3 regions of the Vibrio orientalis CIP 102891 genome follow, and region 3 is predicted to be linked to each of the others. Evidence: riboswitches for the same ligand, from Rfam matches in the RefSeq annotation. Region 3 holds a riboswitch; each other region holds the start of a gene.
What was found. A riboswitch is a leader RNA that binds a small molecule or an ion and turns the genes downstream of it on or off. The one in region 3 is predicted to bind thiamine pyrophosphate.

Region 1 (7,225 bases), on a different contig from region 3:
ATTGTGTTCTTGAAACAGCATCGCAAAAGGTCGTTGATGAGGTTCTAAGCCAACAATTTCTGTATGCTCTACGCAAATTGAACCTGTTGCGGGTTCTATAAATCCAGCCACCAAGGCAAGCAAGGTAGACTTCCCGGCTCCACTTGGCCCCATCAAGGCAACAATCGAGCCCTGCTCAACCGACACGTCAAAGTGAAACAGCTCATTGTGATAATAATAATCGACGTTACTCAGTGTTAGCATGCTTGACCTTTTTATTTACTTTGAATAGCGTTTCAATCAAGGTGAAACACCCGACACTTAATAGTAATAATGTGACTGATACCACTGCCGCGGCTTCCATCTGATAGCTACCTAATAGCTGGAAAAGGTACAAGGGCAAGGTACGAAATTCTTGGCTACCAAATAGCGCGACCGCACTCAAATCCCCGATAGCAAACATAAAACTGATGGCAAATGCATGCGCTAGTGGCTTTCTTAGTGCCTTCCACTCCACCACTTTAAACCGTTGCCAGCCTCTCATACCTAAACTCGCACACACATACTGATATTGCTGCTCTACATGCAGCATAGGCTGGGACAAGGTTTTAATCACATAAGGCAGCCCCATCAAGGCATTGACCGCAACCACCACAATGAAAGCAAGGCTAAACACATCAGTAAACGATCGCAGCAGTAGAAACAGTCCGGTCGAAATCACTAGGCCTGGGGTAACTAAAATAATCGTTCCAAGCAGCTCAATGTGATCGGCTCGTTTTGCTCTATCATTTAGACGCAGTCTACGACTGGTGATTAGAATCGCTACCCCAGCAGATAGCGCGATGGTACTCGCCAGTGTCGCAACTTTAATTGACGCCCAGAGAGCAGACCAAAAGCGCGCATCGGTTAAGACATTAATCACTTCTTTGTTGACGCCACTCAGCACCACCATCAGCAATGGCGGTACGACCAACATTACTGCAACGATAATCCAGCTCCAGTCCCAACACTTCGAGAGCACGCCATCTTTAGACAGAAAAAGAGCATGTGCTTGGCTGCCGCTCGTGACCGAGACAGGCTTAGCAAGTCTTTGAATACTTAGAGCCATCACACCACATAACGCCATTTGCCAAATAGCCAGCAGTGCCCCTGCTTGTAAATCGAAGTCAAACTTAATCGCTTGGTAGATCGCTAGCTCGATGGTGGTCGACTTTGGTCCACCGCCTAATGCCATCACAGTCGCAAAACTGGTAAAACACAGCATAAACACCAAACCACTCACGTGGGGCAGTTGCTGACGTAAGCGAGGCCATTCAACCCAGCGGAATTTATCCCAGTGCCCCATCCCTAGATGGGCACATAACTTGTGCTGCTCTTGCGGAATAGACTCCAACGCTTGTAATAACAACCGCGTCGCATAAGGAAGATTAAAAAACACGTGGGCGAGTAAGATGCCATTCAAACCATAAATCGAGAAAGGCAGCTTACTGTCTAGAAACTTAAATAAGCTAGCAAGTAAACCACTATTGCCATAAATGGCCAGTAAACCAAATACCCCGACCAACACTGGCAGCACTAAGGTGGTGGCAAACAGTTTTAGCAGCAGCGTCTTGCCGACAAACTGACGACGAGAAAGGGCGTGAGCAACAGGCAAAGCAAAACCGACACTCAGTAACGTCGAGAGAAAAGATTGGTAGAAACTAAACTTAGTCACATGACGATAGTAAGGATCGTTCCAAACTAAGCTGATATTTAAGGTCTCAGCGTTGATCAACAATGCAGCCAGCGCTGAAACAACAAAGGTCGCGATGAATATCGCGACCCATAAACCAATGAGAGGTGTTTTACGCAAAAGAAAGCCTTAGAAGGTTAATGCACTTTGCCATTCACGAATCCAAGATTTGCGATTCTGAGCAACCTCATCAGCGCTAAAGCTTAGAGCTTGACTAGGTACTGTCAGAGTTTCGAAACCTTTAGGTAACTCAACGTCAGTCACTGGATACATCCAGTTTCCGGTTGGCATTGTAGACTGGAACTCATCACTCAGAATAAAGCTCATAAATTCATCAGCTAGCTTCTCGTTTTTAGAACCTTTTACCTTGGCTGCCACTTCAACTTGAGTGTAGTGACCTTCAGCAAAATCAGCCGCAGCATACTTCTCATCACTTTCTGCAATCAAGTGATAAGCAGGCGAGGTGGTATAGGAAAGTACCAGATCAGACTCGCCCTCTAAGAACATAGAGTAAGCTTCTGACCAGCCCTTGGTAACCGTAACGGTTTTTTTAGCCAGGTTTTGCCATGCCTCTGTGACATCATCACCGTAGACTGACTTCATCCACAACATTAGCCCCTGACCCGGTGTCGAAGTACGCGGGTCTTGATAAATCACTTTCAAATCATCACGTGACTCTACTAGCTCTTTTAAGCTCTTTGGTGGGTTCGTCAACGTCTCTTTGTTGTAAACAAAGGCAAAATAGCCAAAGTCATACGGTACAAACGTCTTGTCATTCCAACCGTTAGGCAGTGTCACTGAGTCAGTGTCAACATTGTGCTGCGCCAATAAACCTGTTTCCTTAGCTTCCGCCATCAAGTTATTGTCTAGGCCAAGTACGATATCGGCTTTGCTGTTGCCACCCTCTAGGCGCAGTCGATTTAGAATCGAAACACCGTCATCTAAGGCAACAAAGTTCACGTCGCAACCACACTTTGCTTCAAACGCTTTTTCAACCGTTGGGCCTGGGCCCCAGTCTGCTGCAAATGAATCGTAAGTGTAAACCGTCAGTGTGTTATCTGCCGCGCTTGCTGAAAATGAAGCTAGAGTAACAGCCGCTAGAGTGCTGATTGAAAGGGTATTTAGAGTGTTTTTCACTGCTCGCTCTCTCCTTGTATGAGCGGCACAGGTTTGAGGGATACATCGATAAGAGATAGATCCAAACTCAATTCCTACGCCAGCATTATCTGGTTCAGGTCCACGGGTCCCAAGCCTTGCTTGATCTCAGCTTCATTGAAACAATGAATAGCTCCCCGATGAGTAACGGTCAAATTGTAATAGTTATGAGACTCAATAGCCATCCCCTAAATAGTTGGAGTTGCAGCTAGGCGACAAGCAAATTCATCCCAATGAACATAGGTGCTCTATTTGATTTGGGTGAATTTGAGCAGTCAACAACGCTGCGACTTCAAATATGACGGGGATCGTAGCCCCAACGTGGAACAAGACCTTGCTCTACGCCCAGATGATCCAAGATACGCGCAACCATGAAGTCGACTAAATCCTCAATCGACTTAGGCTGATGATAGAAACCCGGCGCGGCTGGCATAATCGTCACCCCCATCTGAGACAGCTTATGCATGTTCTCTAGATGTAGGGTAGAAAATGGCGTTTCACGTACCACCAGCAATAACTGACCGCGTTCCTTCATCACTACATCAGCAGCGCGCTCAATCAAATTGTCAGACATTCCATGAGCAATCGCGGCGACACTTCCTGCTGAGCATGGACAAACCACCATCTGTTTCGGCGCCGCAGAGCCTGAAGCCACTGGAGAGAACCAATCGTCTTTACCGCACACGACCAGCTTATCTGGGTCACAGTTGAGATGCTCAACCAAGCTTTGTTTAGCCACATCAGGATTAGCCGATAGCTTTAAACCATGTTCCGTTGCGAGCACGACACGCGCAGCGGAAGAGATCAGCAAATAGACCTGATAGTCTGCTGCTAACAAACACTCCAGTAGTCTCAGTCCGTACGGGGCACCAGATGCCCCTGTAAACGCTAATGTAATCGCTTTTTGTTGTTTACTCATGGTAATAACTATTTTTCGCCTAATTTTTCCAGTAACTTGCCGTGAATGCCTTCAAACCCACCATTGCTCATCACTAAGATATGACTCCCCGCTTGAGCGTGAGACACAATCTTCGCAACCAGCTCATCGACATCAGCAGAGGTGTCAGCAGGTTGATGACACTGACTGGCAATATCTTTTACCGACCAATCAATACTGTCAGGTTGATAGAGAAATACTTGATCCGCCTTAGCCAATGAAGCAGCCAGCGCATCTTTATGTACGCCACGCTTCATGGTGGCACTGCGCGGCTCTAACACGGCAATAATGTTGTCACTGCCAACCTTATTACGTAGGCCACCAAGAGTCAGTTCAATCGCGGTTGGGTGATGCGCGAAATCATCGTAGACAGTCACGCCATTGACCTGACCTTTTAATTCTAGACGACGCTTAGTGTTGATAAATTTAGCCAGTGATTCACAGGCCAAATCTGGCGTTACTCCGACGTGGCGCGCGGCACCAATTGCCATCAGTGCGTTATCAACGTTATGGTCGCCGACAAGGTCCCATTTCACGATGCCAACTTCTTCATCTTGGAAGAAGACTTTAAACTCAGAGCCATCCGCGATCAGTTTTTCTGCACGCCAATTAGCTTGCTGACCAGTAAACTCAGTTTCACTCCAGCAACCACGCTGTAGTACATCCTCTAAAGCGATATCTTGTTTGGGTGCCAGTATGCGTCCATTACCAGGAACAGTACGCACCAAATGGTGAAACTGACGCTTAATAGCCTCCAAATCATCGAAAATATCTGCATGATCGAACTCTAGATTGTTCATCACCAAAGTTCTTGGATGGTAGTGAACGAACTTCGAGCGCTTATCGAAAAAAGCACTGTCATATTCATCCGCTTCAACGACAAAAAACATACTTTCGCCAAGACGCGCTGAGACACCGAAGTTCCCCAGCACCCCGCCAACCAGGAAACCTGGCTGATAGCCGCAATCTTCAAGGATCCAAGCAAGCATACTTGAGGTGGTCGTCTTGCCATGCGTGCCCGAGACAGCCAACACCCAGCGATCATGCAATAGGAACTCCTGCAACCACTGAGGGCCCGAGGTATAGCGCAAGTTACTATTCAGTACATGTTCGACACATGGATTACCGCGGCTCATCGCATTACCGATCACGACAAGGTCAGGTGCAGGATCAAGCTGAGAAGGTTCAAAGCCTTCAATAATTTCAATACCTTGAGACTCCAATAGGGTACTCATCGGCGGGTAAACGTTAGCATCACTCCCCGTCACTTTATGTCCAAGCTGACGAGCTAATACCGCAGCGCCACCCATAAATGTGCCGCAAATTCCCAAGATATGAATATGCATATACTGACCTTGTCCTAGGCAAAAATAAGTTCTTCATTATGGCGATAAAGCCGCCAAAAGCGAACCACTTTGAGCAGGCAAAATCGGCTTTATCTATCTAGTTGCTCACTCTTGCACCAGCTATTGGCCCTTAGATGAATAAATGTAAGTAAACCTATTGGTCGACAAATAAATTGAGATCTCAATCAGTTAGTTCATTACCAATAAAAAGATCTAACTCTTACACTTAAACACGGGTAACCCTAAAAGATCCGTAGAGATCCCTACTACCCATCCCCCTACTATTAGAGCGACTTTTTAAGGAAAAACCATGTCTGGAATGCGCACCCTTGGCGAGTTCATTGTTGAAAAACAAGCGGACTTCCCCCACGCAAGCGGTGATCTATCATCCCTACTCTCTTCTATTCGTCTTGCTGCTAAAATCGTTAACCGCGAAATCAATGCCGCAGGTCTCGGTGATATTACAGGTGCAGTCGGCACTGAAAATGTCCAAGGCGAAGATCAACAAAAGTTGGATGTGTATGCCAACGATAAGTTTAAGGCTGCGCTAGAAGCACGCGATCAGGTGTGTGGTGTCGCCAGTGAAGAAGAAGATGAGGCTGTAGCGTTTAACAAAGAACTCAACAAAAATGCGAAATATGTTGTTCTGATGGATCCACTCGATGGTTCATCAAATATCGACGTCAACGTTTCTGTTGGGACGATCTTCTCAATCTACCGTCGAGTGTCACCAATCGGCACACCTCCAACAGAAGAAGATTTCCTTCAACCCGGCCACAAACAGGTTGCGGCAGGTTATGTCATCTATGGCTCTTCAACCATGTTGGTTTACACAACCGGTAATGGCGTTAATGGTTTCACTTACGACCCATCACTTGGCACCTTCTGCCTATCTCATGAAAACATGATGATCCCTCAAGATGGCAGTATTTACTCGATCAACGAAGGTAACTATATTCGCTTCCCTATGGGTGTGAAGAAGTACATCAAGTACTGTCAGGAAAGTGAGCCGAGTGAGAACCGTCCTTATACTTCTCGCTACATTGGTTCATTGGTGGCTGACTTCCACCGTAACTTGCTTAAAGGTGGTATTTACCTTTACCCAAGCACGCAAAGTCACCCTAATGGCAAGCTACGCCTACTTTACGAATGTAACCCAATGGCTTACATCATTGAGCAAGCGGGCGGCGTTGCTTCTGATGGTGTTCAGCGCATTATGGATATCAAGCCAACTGAGCTACACCAACGTGTACCATTCTTTGTTGGCTCGAAGAATATGGTGAAAAAAGTGGAACAGTTCTTAGAGCTTAACCGCGAAGAAAAGTAGCCAAAGAGCGATAACAAAAAAGAGTCGACCAAGTTCGACTCTTTTTTATTGCTTCTCGATATAACACTCACGGCGAGGGCTAAAACGGTGACCCCGCAGTCGAGTTCTTACCAGAGACATAATCTTGATAGAAGAACGGATCCAATCGTTCGCAAATTCCGCGATAGGGTTTGCCCATCACACCTAACAGATAGGCACTTTGTGAACAGTAAACTTCTCTACCCTGTTCATAACCATTGTTATAAGCCAAATAAAGCTCTGAATTTAAGTAGCCTTGCGCGTCTAACTTAGCCAATTTACTTTCTGACTGCTTGAGAAAGCCTTGTTCCGCACGCTGCTGACCATAGTCAGCCCAATCACTGGCAGCCTTGGTCATCGGCGTTGGTTCAACCGCACAGCCATCCAACATTAACGTTATAACGACAAATAGGGGTTTCATCAGTATCTCCTTATTCGAACACTCAGTGCCAATCACGTTTGTGCACCAAGCTACACCTTAAGAGACCAGTCTCCGGACGAAATTATTACATCCAACTGGCTGACATCTTGATATAGGTAGATCCAAGCCTGACCAAATGTTGTCTCAATAGGCTCTCGCCGATAAGTCACCGGAACATCTTCCAACAAGTCCATCTGCGCTAATGTCTCTTCATCAACAAGATAGACTTCACCAATAATGGCACTATGCCCTTCTATTACGGCTGGGTAAGCACCAAGATCATAAAGTGAGTAGATTGGCAAAGTAGTAT
Region 2 (7,225 bases), on a different contig from region 3:
CTTGATAATCAAACACAGCAAACTGCCCTTGCCAGCCAATTGCAGCAGCGGAAACTAATGGTGTACTACTTTCAAAGCAGACTTGATTGATAAGCTGTCTAGTCTGCATATTGTCACTGCAGTCGAGAACCACATCTGCCAGCATAACCTCCAATTTAAGTTGAGCTTTTTCCAGCCGTTTAGTTATCGCACGTACTCGAACCATAGGGTTGAGCTCAGCGAGATGCCTTACTGTCGCCTCGGTTTTCGCTACTTGGAGGTCTTGTTCACGATAGATCACTTGCCTCTGTAAGTTGCTGCTATCTACCTCGTCATCATCAACGACCACTAGCTTGCCGATACCAGCCGCAGCTAAATACAAACTCGCTGCGCTACCTAGCCCACCACAACCAATGATCAGCACATGCGACTTGCTCAACTGCTCTTGTCCATTTTCAGCTATTTCTGGCAAAGCTATTTGACGTCGGTATCGGAGAAATTGCTTATCCGTGAGCATGCTAGCCTCTCTTGGTATCCGCCAATTCACTATTCTGATCAGTAAACGTTAGCTGTCTTTCCTTCATCAGTTGTGCAAAAAACTCGATAACGGACTGAGCTGATTCTGCCAACGTAATAGCACGCACGACTGCCAAGCTAGAAACGCCCGTTTGCCAAACTTGGTCAGCATTAGATTGGTCAATGCCACCAATTGCGACCGTCGGAAAACCGAGTAAATCGCCACTCACTGCTTTGTCTTTTGAAGAACGGAAAGCACGCTCTGTGTTTCCATAAGGAATGCTATCAATTAACTTTTGGTACAACGCCAAGCGAACTAAACCTTGTGGTTTAGATGGCATCTGTTTTGTGGTGGTTGGGAAAATATGCCCTAGCGCGATGTAGCTAGGGTGAATTTGTACGATGCGCAGTAGCTCGTAATAACCATGAGTAGAAAGACCGAGACAGATACCGGCTTTGGTTAGCTGAGCTAAATTCGATTCTTCTATGTCTTCTTGTCCTAGGTGAACACCGTAAGCCCCATGTTTAATCGCTAACTGCCAATAGTCATTGATAAACACTTGCGCCTTGTACTGCCGACCTAGCTCAATTGCTCGAATGATCTGTTGTTCTAAATCGGCTCGCAGAGGGTTCTTGATTCGCAGTTGAATGGTACTAATACCTAAAGGTAGCAAACTCTCGATCCAAGCAACATCATCAACAACTGGGTAGAGCCCTAGACCTTGTTTGGTTAGGGTTGGAAAGTTGACGTCCTCTCCTTGTGCAGACCATCCTACTTGAATGCCAAGTCGGTTATCTTCCAATACTGGGGTTGGGAAATCATCAAATTGGTCAGCCCATAATGTAGACCTTCCTTCGTCAAGGCTGTCACTCAATAATGTTTCACGTGAAACATTCGCTTGTTGAGTTAGCATTCCTCGAGCAAGTGTTAACGCATCTTCGATAGGAAAATCGAGTACTATCAGCGTTACTATCCAAGCAAGGTGATGTTCAGGATCGAACATTGCGTTGACTTTGAACTTAACAGAAAGCGCTCTCACTTCATCATTAATTGGGTGACGCCAGATATCTAGATAAAGCGCTTCGTCCTTTTCACCGGAAACCTGGCTATCAGCAATACCAATAAAAATTGTTTTCGATGGTTGCCTTGCACACGCTTCCACCGACAACGCTGAGCGATAATAAAGCGCAAGTGAACACTCAGGTTCAGAATCATACCCATCGATAAGATCAGTCGTTATGTGTGTAATCTGTTGGTCGCGAACAAGCTGAATAGATTGAGTTGGGCTAACACCCAACTCAAAATCTTCGATGCAAAAACCCTGCTCTTTCGCCAACAACAAGCATTGTTGAACTAAACCGGTTAGTTCAATCAATGATGACGGAATAAGGATTTTGCTCATTAATCACTGACCTCGGCATGTGCTGCTGGGTGGTATAGCTCAGAGCCCGTTTCTCTAAATTCTTGCGATTTTTGACGCATACCTTCAAGTGGGTCATCAAGCATTTTGATTGAGATTGCTTGGTCCGCAGCAACTTGCTCAGTGTCTTTCGCATACTCTCTAACTTCTTGAGAGATCTTCATTGAACAGAACTTAGGACCACACATCGAACAAAAATGGGCAACCTTACCCGACTCTTGCGGTAGGGTTTCATCATGGAAAGTACGAGCGGTTTCAGGGTCGAGTGACAAGTTGAATTGATCTTCCCAACGGAACTCGAAGCGAGCTTTAGAAAGCGCGTTATCTCGAACTTGTGCACCAGGGTGTCCCTTAGCTAAATCAGCAGCGTGTGCAGCAAGCTTGTAGGTGATCATGCCTACCTTCACGTCTTCTTTGTTTGGTAAGCCTAGGTGCTCTTTTGGTGTTACATAACAAAGCATCGCACAGCCATACCAACCAATCATGGCGGCACCAATACCTGAAGTAATATGATCGTAGCCAGGAGCGACGTCTGTCGTCAGTGGACCAAGCGTGTAGAACGGTGCTTCATGACAATGCTCTAATTGCTCTTCCATGTTCTCTTTGATCATGTGCATTGGAACATGGCCAGGACCTTCGATAATGACTTGTACGTCGTATTCCCAAGCAATCTTGGTCAACTCACCAAGGGTGCGAAGCTCAGCAAATTGCGCTTCATCGTTAGCATCGGCAACCGAACCAGGACGCAGACCATCACCGAGAGAAAGTGCCACATCATACTTAGCACAGATTTCACAGATCTCTCGAAAGTGGGTGTATAAGAAGCTTTCTTGGTGATGCGCTAAACACCATTTCGCAATGATAGAACCACCACGAGAAACGATACCAGTAACGCGTTTTGCAGTCATTGGCACATAGCGAAGTAGTAAACCGGCATGGATAGTGAAATAGTCAACACCCTGCTCAGCTTGCTCAATCAGAGTATCGCGCATCACTTCCCAGTTAAGGTTTTCGGCAACACCATTCACTTTCTCAAGCGCTTGGTACATAGGTACAGTACCAATCGGAACTGGACTATTACGCAGAATCCACTCGCGAGTTTCGTGAATATTACGTCCAGTAGAAAGGTCCATAACGGTATCCCCACCCCAACGCGTCGCCCACACGAGCTTCTCTACTTCTTCCTCAATCGAAGAAGTGACCGATGAGTTACCGATGTTGGCGTTCACTTTGACCAAAAAGTTACGCCCAATGATCATTGGTTCGGATTCTGGGTGGTTAATATTAGAAGGGATAATCGCGCGACCTTCGGCGACTTCTTTACGCACAAACTCAGCGGTAATGTCTTTTGGAAGATTCGCTCCGAAGCTTTGACCCGGATGCTGTTGATTCAGCACTTCATCACGGTATTGAGCGCGCCCCATATTTTCACGCAGGGCGATATATTCCATTTCTGGGGTGATTATACCTTTGCGAGCATAGTGCAATTGAGTCACGCACTGCCCATCTTTGGCACGTCGAATACGAGGTAGATTTCCGTAACGAAGCTCGTCTAGCGTTTCATCTTCTAAGCGCTCCTTGGTGTATACCGAGCTTACCTCATCAAGTAACTCAGTATCGGCACGCTCTTCAATCCACCCTTCTCTTAGCTTAGGTAGGCCCTTGTAAAGGTCAATGGTGTGTTCTGGGTCTGTGTATACCCCAGAGGTATCGTAAACGCGTACGGGCTCATTAGGCTCGAAAATAGGCGCTTCTTTTGTGCCTCCAATAAGGCTATCAGCGAGTGATATTTCGCGCATCGGTACGCGAATATCAGAACGTGAGCCTTCAACATAGACTTTGCTTGAATTTGGGTACGGTTGTACCGAAAGAGTATCAATAAACTGTTTTGCTTCCAGTCTCGCTTGCTTGCGACTCGACATAGCATTTTTCCTTGCTTTGTTATTCTTAGATAAAAAGTAACGGGATAAAAATGCTTGGCGGAAAGATGCGACAAGAGGAATCGAATTATGAGCTAGGTTAGCTTGCGCTAATGACCCCATAACGGTATTCGATTATTTGATAGGTAAACTAGATAGAATTCTAGTGTAGATATCTTCTCTTGTTCCCTTCGCAGATATTAATCTGATCAGGTTCAACGGATCCCGAATTAACGGTCTCAGCCCTATGGCACTCCGACAAGTAGAACCAGTATATAAAATCGGCTTGGTTAAACCAAGCCGACCTGATTAAAAAAGTGTCACTTTTTAACAGTGCTAACTTTTGAGTAGCAATTGAAAGCCAATCCAAGCAGCAGAAATGCTGAGGACGACATTAAGTAGAACGTTAAGTCCCATCTTAAAAAATGCACCTTGCTGCATAAGGAGCACGTTATCCATAGAGAACGTAGAGAAGGTGGTTAAAGCGCCTAGAAAGCCAAGACCAATAATCTGACGCCAAGGTTCTGTGGCGAGCATTTCATTTTCAAAAGCTGCAATCAAAAGCCCCATAATAAATGAACCGACGACATTAACCGTTAGAGTTCCGTATGGGAATCCGCGTCCTAGTAGTAATGCGCATAGTTCAGCAACCAAATATCGTGAACACGCGCCAAAAGCTCCACCAATCGCAATGAAGCCTAATATAGAAAGCTGTCCCATCATTTTCTCCAGTTAATATTTTTGTACATCTTAGCCGTCTGCCAGCCTATTTTTACAAGTTTAAATCAACAACTAGCCCAATAAACTAATGAAAATTTAAAACGTTACAGGAGTCACTTTACTTCGATGTACCCCATAAGCCCTGTTTTCATATGCTCTATGACATGACAATGATACATCCAGCGCCCTGGGTTATCAGCAACAAATGCGGCTTTCGCACTGCCATTCTTACCAAGTAGGACAGTGTCGGTATGAAACGGCTCAGTCACTTTTCTACCATCTAACTCAAGTACAGTGAACGTATGACCATGAAGATGAATGGGATGATGGTATTGAGTGACGTTCTTGAGATTAAATATATAGGTCTTTCCGAGATCAAGCGTCGCTAGAGGTGCAGGAATATTATCTTTACTCATCCCCTCCCAAGCGCGTTTATTGGTCAGCCAGAATTTAGGTATCACTTTACCATCTTTGCCTACTGGGCTTACTGCACCTTCCCATTCAAAAACAAAGTCTATTTCTTCAGCACGATCGAGAGCTAACGCAGGAACCGGATTAAGAGGCAATATTGGGATCGGTTGCTGATCTGGAAGATCCGAGGCGATCACTTGAAAGTCGCACAAAGAAAATGGAAAGCGCCCTTTCATTTGACGTACGTATACACGCTCTCCTGCTTTCGGAGCAGTAAAAGCAATATCAACCCTCATTCCTGGTCCTATCTTGTGCTGTATGAGCTTATCGGGCGTTTTAATAGGGTTTCCATCAATTGCTATCACCCAGGCATTAACACCTTCTATAGCAATAGGGTAAGTGATTGTATTATCGACATTAGCAATTCTAAGCCGCGTTGTAGCGTTGGCCTTAAGAGTATACGTCGGCTCATGAGTGCCATTGACACTACTCCACTCACCCGGCGTTCCCATACGAGCGCTAAGACGTGGGATCATTAAGTCTTTCCACTGACCTTGCTTATCTAGGTGCCAATGTTTGAGCATCAACTCATGCTCCTCATCAAACTCAACAGGAACAACTTCTTCGACGATAATTAAACCAACTAAGCCCATACCAAGCTGCTTTACGCTATTCATATGTGGGTGGTACCAAAATGTGCCAGCGTCAGGAGGCGTAAAGCGATAGACAAAGGTTTCACCTGGCATTATCGGGGGTTGACTAAGAAATGGCACTCCATCCATTTCTATTGGGATTCTAAGTCCATGCCAGTGAATCGTCGTAGACTCAGATAGCTTATTGGTAAACCTAATCGTAACCTCTTGTCCCTGACGACAACGGATAGTTGGAGCGGGTATTTGCCCATTAAAGCCTAAGACATTGGTTTGAAAACCTGGTACGAGCTCTGCCGTTGTAGGCTCAGCGGTAAGATCATATACCAAGGAGCCATTACTACTTTCTGTTCGAGTTACTGAACACGCTGGTAAGATACTCATCGCTGAAATAGCCAAGCTAGATTTGATGAAATGACGACGTGAAATATTCATAAACTTAGAGGTTACTGAGTAGGTTATACTCGTAACTGTAACACCTTGATATTAATAATTCTCAATAAGATTAAAGTTTGAGGAGTGCCAGATCCTTAAACAAAAAAAGCCTTAGTCGAAAGACTAAGGCTTTTAATATGGTAGAGATGAAGCAACTCAATCTCCCAACACGCGCTGTTTTTTGGTAAGTCGCGGAATCCGCTGCTCTGCCAGTTGAATACTTCAACACCAGAAAGCAAAAAAGGCTCCAGCCTTTCGACTAGAGCCTTAAATATGGCAGGGGTGGAGAGATTCGAACTCCCAACACGCGGATTTGGAATCCGCTGCTCTGCCAATTGGAGCTACACCCCTGTAGAATCTTTTCAAATTGTAGATTCAAAAAAACCTCGCTATAAGCGAGGTCTTCAAATAAGTGGCGGAGCGGACGGGACTCGAACCCGCGACCCCCGGCGTGACAGGCCGGTATTCTAACCAACTGAACTACCGCTCCGCACTGGTTAGACTCTAGAGTCTAAATTTAAAGCCTGGCGATGTCCTACTCTCACATGGGGAAACCCCACACTACCATCGGCGCTAATTCGTTTCACTTCTGAGTTCGGCATGGAAGTCAGGTGGGTCCAAATCGCTATGGTCGCCAAGCAAATTCTTAAAATTCGGAAAGCTGTTTAAGTTCTTAACACATTCAATATTCTTGTATTGAGTCCATCAAAACCCTTTGGGTGTTGTATGGTTAAGCCTCACGGGCAATTAGTACAGGTTAGCTCAATGCCTCGCAGCACTTACACACCCTGCCTATCAACGTTCTAGTCTCGAACAACCCTTTAGGACCCTCAAGGGGTCAGGGAAGACTCATCTCAGGGCTCGCTTCCCGCTTAGATGCTTTCAGCGGTTATCGATTCCGAACTTAGCTACCGGGCAATGCGTCTGGCGACACAACCCGAACACCAGAGGTTCGTCCACTCCGGTCCTCTCGTACTAGGAGCAGCCCCCTTCAATCTTCCAACGCCCACGGCAGATAGGGACCGAACTGTCTCACGACGTTCTAAACCCAGCTCGCGTACCACTTTAAATGGCGAACAGCCATACCCTTGGGACCGACTTCAGCCCCAGGATGTGATGAGCCGACATCGAGGTGCCAAACACCGCCGTCGATATGAACTCTTGGGCGGTATCA
Region 3 (7,225 bases):
TTTATAAAAATACTCAGCAAGGAGTCAGCAATGTGCCCAACTTCAAACAAGAAGCGTGATGATCAAGATTCTGAATTCAGTCAAATGATTGATGCTCGATTATCCCGTCGTCGATTTTTGGCAGGTACAGCCGCGGTAAGCGCAGGTGCATTCTTATCGCTAAACCCAATTACTAAAGCTTTTGCGGCAACAAGCGAAAGCTCACTACTCAATTTTGAAGCAGTACCAGCCTCAACGGCAGACGCGTTTATTGTGCCGAAAGGTTACAAGGCGACACCGTTACTTTCATGGGGAGACCCAATCTTCCCGAGTGCGCCAGCATTTGACCCAAGCGGTAAACAAGACTCAAAAGCTCAACTTAGTCAGTTTGGTGATAACACCGATGGTATGAGTTTGTTCCCAATCAGCGAAGATCGTGCGGTTATTGCAGTGAACAACGAGTACACCAACTATGAGCTTCTGTTTGATCATGGTGGTAAAGCCATGACTGCTGATGATGTACTTAAAGCGCAAGCAGCGCATGGTGTAACGGTATTTGAAATTGTTCGCTCTGGTGGTCAGTGGAAGCTAGATATTAACGGTAAATTAAACCGCCGCATTACCGCCAATACGCAAATGCAGTTAACGGGTCCTGCTGCGGGTCATGACTTGATGAAGACCAAGCTTGACCCATCTGGTATGAAACCACTGGGTACCTTTAATAACTGTGCCAATGGACAAACGCCTTGGGGCACTTACCTAACGTGTGAAGAAAACTTCAACGGTTACTTTGGTACCAGTGGTAGCGCTGACGTTTCCGACGATCACAAGCGTTACGGCGTGAAAGCAGCCAAGAGCAAGTATCAATGGCATGACACCGATGAACGTTTCGACGTTGCGAGACACCCGAATGAACCGCATCGTTTTGGTTGGGTTGTTGAAATTGATCCGAACGACCCTACATCAACGCCACTTAAGCGTACCGCTCTGGGGCGCTTCAAACATGAAAACGCAGCATTACTGATTAATGGCGATGGTCATGTGGTGGTTTACCTTGGTGATGATGAACGCGGCGAGCATCTGTACAAATTTGTCTCTAAGAACAAATATCAGCCGGGTAACGATAAAGCGAATCGCGATTTGCTAGAAGAAGGCACATTGTATGTGGCCAAGTTTGAGTTTGACTCTCAAGAGCTGAAAGGCAAAGGCCAATGGCTAGAGCTTACTCACGGGAAGAACGGCTTAACCAAAGAAAACGGCTTTAATGACCAAGCGGAAGTGATGATTTTTGCCCGTCGCGCTGCAACACAAGTGGGCGCAACGACAATGGATCGCCCTGAATGGGTTGCGGTTCATCCGGATAATAAGCATGTGTTCTGCACTTTGACTAACAACAAATACCGCGGTGTTAAAGAAGGTCAGCCAGTTGGTGGGCCAAACCCACGCCAAGAAAACCACTATGGTCAGATTGTTCGCTGGGTACCACAGAATGATGATCATGCCAGCGACAGCTTTGACTGGGATCTATACCTAATTGCGGGTAACCCAGAAGTGCACAAAGGCAACTTGTATGCGGGTAGTGAGAATATCAATGCCAGCAATATGTTCAATAGCCCAGATGGTATCGGTTTTGATAAAGCAGGTCGCTTGTGGATTCAAACTGACGGTAATTACTCGAACAAAGGCGATTTTGCAGGGCAGGGCAACAACCAAATGCTGTGTGGTGACCCGATGACGGGTGAAGTTCGCCGCTTCCTAACAGGTCCAATTGCTTGTGAGATCACTGGTTTAACCTTCTCTGCAGACAGTAAGACCATGTTTGTTGGTGTGCAGCACCCTGGCGAAAAAGGCGCGCCGTCTCATTTCCCTGCCGGTGGCGAGAGCAAACCGCGTTCAACCATTATGGCGATTACCCGCGAAGATGGCGGCGTGATTGGCGCATAACTAATAAAGAGATAAAACTTAAGCCCCGGATGGAGACATTCGGGGCTTTTTGTTTTAGATGGGATTTCTCTGACTTTGTTTACATTGCTCGTACATAGATGCACCTGGTTATTGATACCGTGCGTGCTAACTGTAACTAAATGTAAATAAGTAAAGCTCCTTGCTCTTTACTGCTAGCGCCTATGAATAATCATCACCCCAGCCACAAGATGCGAAATCATGATCAAGAAGCAAAGTTATTTCGAAATCGCGCTGTTGCAGCGTTTATCGGAATGGTGGTTCTGCTCGGTGTACTGGTCGCCAATCTTTATCGATTAGAAGTTAAACAAGTTGATTACTACACCACCCGAGCGAATGACAATCGTATCCAAGTGCTGCCGATAGCGCCTACTCGCGGGTTGATCTACGACCGCAACGGTAAAATTCTTGCCAACAACTTTCCAGTTTACGTACTTGAGATGACTCCGGAAAAGGTTAAAGACTTAAATGGCTCTATCGCTAAGCTTAAACAAGTTATGCAGCTGTCTGATTCTCAAATAGAGCGGATGACGCAGCCTCATGGTAAACGCTTTAAGCCAGTTGTGGTTAAAAATGGCCTCACGGAGCAAGAGGTCGCCAAGTTTTCCGTTCATCAGTATGAGCTTCCGGGCTTTTCAATCGATGTTGATATGAAGCGAGACTACCCATATGGCGAGGTGCTGACTCATGTATTGGGCTATGTTGCACATATCAATGATCGTGACCTAAAACAGCTAGAAGAAAGTGGCGAACTGGCAAATTATCGTGCGACTAAAACCATTGGCAAATTGGGAATAGAAAAGTACTACGAACATACTCTGCATGGTAAACAAGGCTATCAAGAAGTTGAGGTAAACAGCCGCGGCCGAATTATCCGTACTATCGAATATGTTCCTCCTGTTGCGGGGCAGGATCTGGTGCTTAATATCGACGTAGACTTACAACAATTTGTCTTCAAGCAGTTAGACAATCGCGAGGGCAGTGCGGTTGTGCTCGACCCACGTGATAATAGTGTCCTTGCTATGGTTTCAAGTCCGAGTTATGACCCGAACCTGTTTGTTGAAGGCATTTCGAGCAAAGCTTACAACAAGTTGCTTAATGACCCATTTCATCCGTTAGTCAACCGAGCGACATTGGGTGTGTACCCACCAGCTTCCACGATAAAACCTTTTATGGCCATTGCTGGCTTAAGCGAAGGCATTATTCAACCCGATACCGTGCGTGACGATCATGGTGCATGGCACATCCCAGGTTTAACCAAGCAGACTAAAGTATGGCGCGATTGGAAGCGTTGGGGGCATGGTCCAGTTGATGTCACTTTGGCGATTGAAGAGTCCGTCGACTCGTTTTTCTATCATATCGCCTATGAGTTAGGGATTGACCGCATTTCCGACTGGATGAATATGTTTGGTTTTGGTCGGCTTTCTGGGATCGATATTCCGGAAGAAACACGCGCCAATATGCCAACACGGGAGTGGAAGGAGTCACGCTATCGTCAGCCATGGTATAAGGGCGATACCGTTCCGATTGGTATTGGTCAGGGGTATTGGACAGCAACGCCGCTGCAAATCGCTAAAGCAACCTCCGTATTGGTCAACCATGGTGAGGTTATCGCTCCTCATCTATTCCGTAACACCTTGCCTCATGGGGTGCCCTTCCACCAAGAAGCGCCTAAAGCGGTGAAAGTTGCAAGTCAGATTGAAGGAGTCAGTGATGCTTCTTGGGATATTGCTATCAACGCCATGCGTCTGGTGAACTCGGGCAGTCGAGGTTCAGGTCGACGAGCATTTAAGGGCGCGAGTTATTGCAGTGGTGGTAAATCAGGTACTGCACAGGTGTTTGGTCTCAAGAAAGATCAGGTCTACAACTCTAAAGAGCTGAGTTATGACTTACTCGACCATGGTTTATTTACCGCTTTTGCTCCATGCGATCAGCCAAAATATGTCGCGACTGTCGTGATTGAACATGGTAACGGTGGCTCAAAGGTTGGCGCTCCGTTTATACGTAAGGTGTTTGATTACCTCGAAATTGGCAATGATGATAAACCAAAGCAGCATCAGACCTAAATCGAAAAGCTTGAGTAGATTAAATGGGGCGTTGTGCCCCATTTTTTTAGTTCTACAGATAGTTTGAGGATAATTATGCGCTCAAAGGCATAAAATTTGTGATCTTTAAACAATTAAGCACTAAATATAGTTGCTTCATATGTACGGTATAACTATATTGAAAAGGTATCCCACATAACTTTAAGGTGTAGAGACTGAGTAAACTCCCAGAGTGAATACGAACAAACTGAACGCAGAGAGACACAGGGCTTAGCGTCCAACCCGCTAAGAGTGCCATCAAAAACGTATAAGAATTAAGTATTTTCAAAGGCCTTTTGCTTTTCCCCTCTTTAAATAGTCGCACTTTCTAGTTATCGATACATTGTCTGATAACCATGGAGGAGGTTTGGCTATGTTACCACTAGGTTTATTCGCATTAGGTGTATTCGTATTCTTAGGTTGCTGGGTTGTTCAACACGGTTTACCCGTTCTCGGCATGAAGCTTGATGAAGCGGATTTGCTGCTCATCTCAGAAATGTCTGGTGAAGACGTTCTCGAAGCATAAAGCGCAAAAATAGAGAGAAAAAGGAGCCGATAGTGGCTCCTTTTTTAGTTTTGCTATCTTTGTAATTGTTCTCGAATCACATCTTTCACGGTGTTAAATCTTGCTGGAAGTTGTCGGTGACGCTTAGTGAGTAGGTAGAGTGTTTCGATAACTTCCTTATGAGGTTGGTAAATCGCAACTTGCTCTCTAAGTGGAAAAGTATCTAAAGCACTTTTAGGCAGAATGGTAAATCCATGCCCTTTAGCGACAGGCAGTAAAATCTGGTTAAGTTGATTAACATAGCCCGTGATTGGTAGTTTATGAATATTAACTCTTTCTAGTTCTTCCTCACCACAACGTGAAAAATAGAGTGAAAGGTAGTGCTCAGCATCAGGGTGACGAATTAGCCCTATTTTTTTTAGCTGATCTTCATCGAGTGCCTTGGTTGCCAGTGGCTTAGGCATCATCAAACAAAGAGGCTCTTGTCCAAATTGTTCTGAATCTACTCTTGGGTCTGAAGGTTCATGTGTCACGATTCCCAAATCCATATCCCCAGAGATGATTTCTGCAAGAATCTTATGATGTGGAGCCGCTTCTAAATAGGTAATTAGTTGAGGGTATTTACATTGTAAATCAAGCAGTCGAGGGTAAAGTGATAGTGCCAAAGAGCCAGAGCATGAAAGGGAAACAGTGCCGGAACGAGGGTCATCCTGATTAAGGGATTGAAGCATTTGCGCCTGCTGAGTATCTAAATGATTGGCGTAGTCATAGACCGTTTTCCCTGCTTCAGTAATTTCAAAACTTTTGTTGTACCTTTTTATCAGAGCGTGTCCGCAGGCTTGTTCTAGTTTCTTAATGTGCTGACTCACCCCCGGTTGTGTCATAAATAATTTGTCAGCGGTTTTGGTGAAGTGACCAGTGTCGATAAGAGTGACAAACGTCTTCAACCAGATAGGGTTCAACATGGCTTCTACTCATAATAAAAAATTATCTTGTTTAGTTTAAACGATAACAAAAAATTCAAGAAGTGAAGGTTTAAAACACACTTTGAAACGACTCAAAATGGATTTTTGATAGCAAATGATGCAATTACGTTAATTTTATTGTTATCATCTGCGGGAAATAGTCGGGGAGCCTAACCATTATGGAAAGGGCTGAGATCGCAATGCGAGACCCGTTGAACCTGATTCAGTTAGCACTGACGTAGGGAACTATGCGCACATTACCTTACTGGTTTGTGCACTCGTATTCGATGGATTGATCACCTCATTTTCTGATCCCTTCTTTCGTGGCCGAGAGTTCCTGTACGTCTTGTAGTAGGAGCAATAATGCCACATTCACAAGACACGACTCCAATCGTATTAACCATCGCGGGCTCAGACAGCGGCGGCGGTGCAGGCATTCAAGCCGATATCAAAGCAATCTCTGCCACGGGTGGTTACGCATGTTCGGTGATTACCGCTATCACGTCGCAAAACACGCTTGGTGTATCTGCTATTCACCCGATTCCTCTTGAGCATATAAAAAGTCAATTGGATGCGGTGTTTACCGATCTCAATGTTGTCGCCGTCAAAGTTGGTATGTTGGCAGATTCTGAGATCATCAAAGTGGTTGCCGATAAAATTCGTCAGTACCAACCTAAACACCTTGTGGTCGACCCAGTCATGGTTGCGACCAGTGGTGACCTTCTTCTTGAAACCAACGCTATCTCAACTCTCAAGCAAGAGTTACTACCGCTTGCTGACTTAATCACGCCCAACTTGCCGGAAGGCGCTGCCTTAATTGGTGGCGCAGTGCCGCAAGATGAGGACCAAATGGGAGCAATGATCAGTGAGCTTCGTGCACTTGGCGCCAAAGCTGTACTGCTTAAAGGCGGCCACTTAGAGAAAGACGACAACAGTAATGATCTACTCATCATGGCTGAAAGTAGCGAGTTGATTAGCGCTAAGCGAGTGGCGACGAAAAACACTCATGGCACAGGTTGTACTTTGTCCTCGGCGATTGCTTCATATTTGGCTCAAGGTAACCGTCTGCACAAATCGGTTTATCTTGGTAAGCAGTATATTTCTCAGGCTATTGCCAATGCGGACAAGCTAGAGGTGGGCCAAGGTCACGGGCCCGTGCATCATTTCTTCTGTGGCCATACAAATGTCCGTTAGTAACCCATCGTCGACTTCATACTCAGCACAGGCAATTGGTATTGAGTTACACGATGCGCACCTGCTCTATCGAGACAGCCAAATAGCGACCTTATCTGGCCTCAATATGTTTGTTCCTGCTGGTCAATGGACATGTTTATTGGGTCGAAGTGGATGTGGCAAAACGACACTGCTGCGTTATTTGGCTGGTTTGCTCAGTGACAAGGTCGAGTGGACAGGCCAACTAGCCCTCACCCATGGTCGTTCTTTGCAAGGTCAGGTGGCCTATATGGCGCAACAAGATCTGTTACTCCCCTGGTTAAATGTTTTGGACAACGTACTGCTAAGCCGCAAGTTTGATGCAACGGAGCATAGTTCAATAGAAAGCCAGCTACAGGCCGAGCGATTACTGGATTCTGTTGGTTTGGCAGATTACCAACAGGCAATGCCTTCGCAGCTTTCAGGTGGTATGCGTCAGCGTGTCGCTTTGGCTCGTACGCTGATGCAAGACAAACCGGTGGTGTTAATGGATGAGCCCTTTTCCGCGCTGGATGCCG

Region 1: it holds a riboswitch for thiamine pyrophosphate, as region 3 does, so the genes downstream of both, thiB (thiamine ABC transporter substrate binding subunit) here and thiD (bifunctional hydroxymethylpyrimidine kinase/phosphomethylpyrimidine kinase) in region 3, are expected to answer to the same signal.
Region 2: it holds a riboswitch for thiamine pyrophosphate, as region 3 does, so the genes downstream of both, thiC (phosphomethylpyrimidine synthase ThiC) here and thiD (bifunctional hydroxymethylpyrimidine kinase/phosphomethylpyrimidine kinase) in region 3, are expected to answer to the same signal.

The regions. Positions count from the first base shown of each region.
Region 1 covers NZ_ACZV01000005.1:2,205,936-2,213,160, forward strand. The annotation lists gene thiQ (thiamine ABC transporter ATP-binding protein) at 1-243, opposite strand, end outside; gene thiP (thiamine/thiamine pyrophosphate ABC transporter permease ThiP) at 227-1,831, opposite strand; gene thiB (thiamine ABC transporter substrate binding subunit) at 1,841-2,848, opposite strand; TPP riboswitch at 2,903-3,016, opposite strand; gene VIA_RS20735 (flavin prenyltransferase UbiX) at 3,159-3,785, opposite strand; gene mpl (UDP-N-acetylmuramate:L-alanyl-gamma-D-glutamyl-meso-diaminopimelate ligase) at 3,794-5,149, opposite strand; gene fbp (class 1 fructose-bisphosphatase) at 5,460-6,476, shown strand; gene VIA_RS20750 (DUF2799 domain-containing protein) at 6,556-6,915, opposite strand; gene VIA_RS20755 (gamma-glutamylcyclotransferase family protein) at 6,966-7,225, opposite strand, start outside.
Region 2 covers NZ_ACZV01000001.1:151,164-158,388, forward strand. The annotation lists gene VIA_RS00735 (HesA/MoeB/ThiF family protein) at 1-496, opposite strand, end outside; gene VIA_RS00740 (thiamine phosphate synthase) at 498-1,898, opposite strand; gene thiC (phosphomethylpyrimidine synthase ThiC) at 1,898-3,838, opposite strand; TPP riboswitch at 4,005-4,103, opposite strand; gene crcB (fluoride efflux transporter CrcB) at 4,172-4,555, opposite strand; gene VIA_RS00755 (multicopper oxidase domain-containing protein) at 4,669-6,051, opposite strand; tRNA gene VIA_RS00760 (tRNA-Trp) at 6,326-6,402, opposite strand; tRNA gene VIA_RS00765 (tRNA-Asp) at 6,465-6,541, opposite strand; rRNA gene rrf (5S ribosomal RNA) at 6,574-6,690, opposite strand; rRNA gene VIA_RS00775 (23S ribosomal RNA) at 6,778-7,225, opposite strand, start outside.
Region 3 covers NZ_ACZV01000004.1:1,479,869-1,487,093, forward strand. The annotation lists gene VIA_RS10160 (PhoX family protein) at 31-1,923, shown strand; gene mrdA (penicillin-binding protein 2) at 2,106-4,007, shown strand; gene VIA_RS22345 (hypothetical protein) at 4,399-4,551, shown strand; gene VIA_RS10170 (LysR family transcriptional regulator) at 4,605-5,495, opposite strand; TPP riboswitch at 5,648-5,757, shown strand; gene thiD (bifunctional hydroxymethylpyrimidine kinase/phosphomethylpyrimidine kinase) at 5,859-6,689, shown strand; gene VIA_RS10180 (ABC transporter ATP-binding protein) at 6,679-7,225, shown strand, end outside.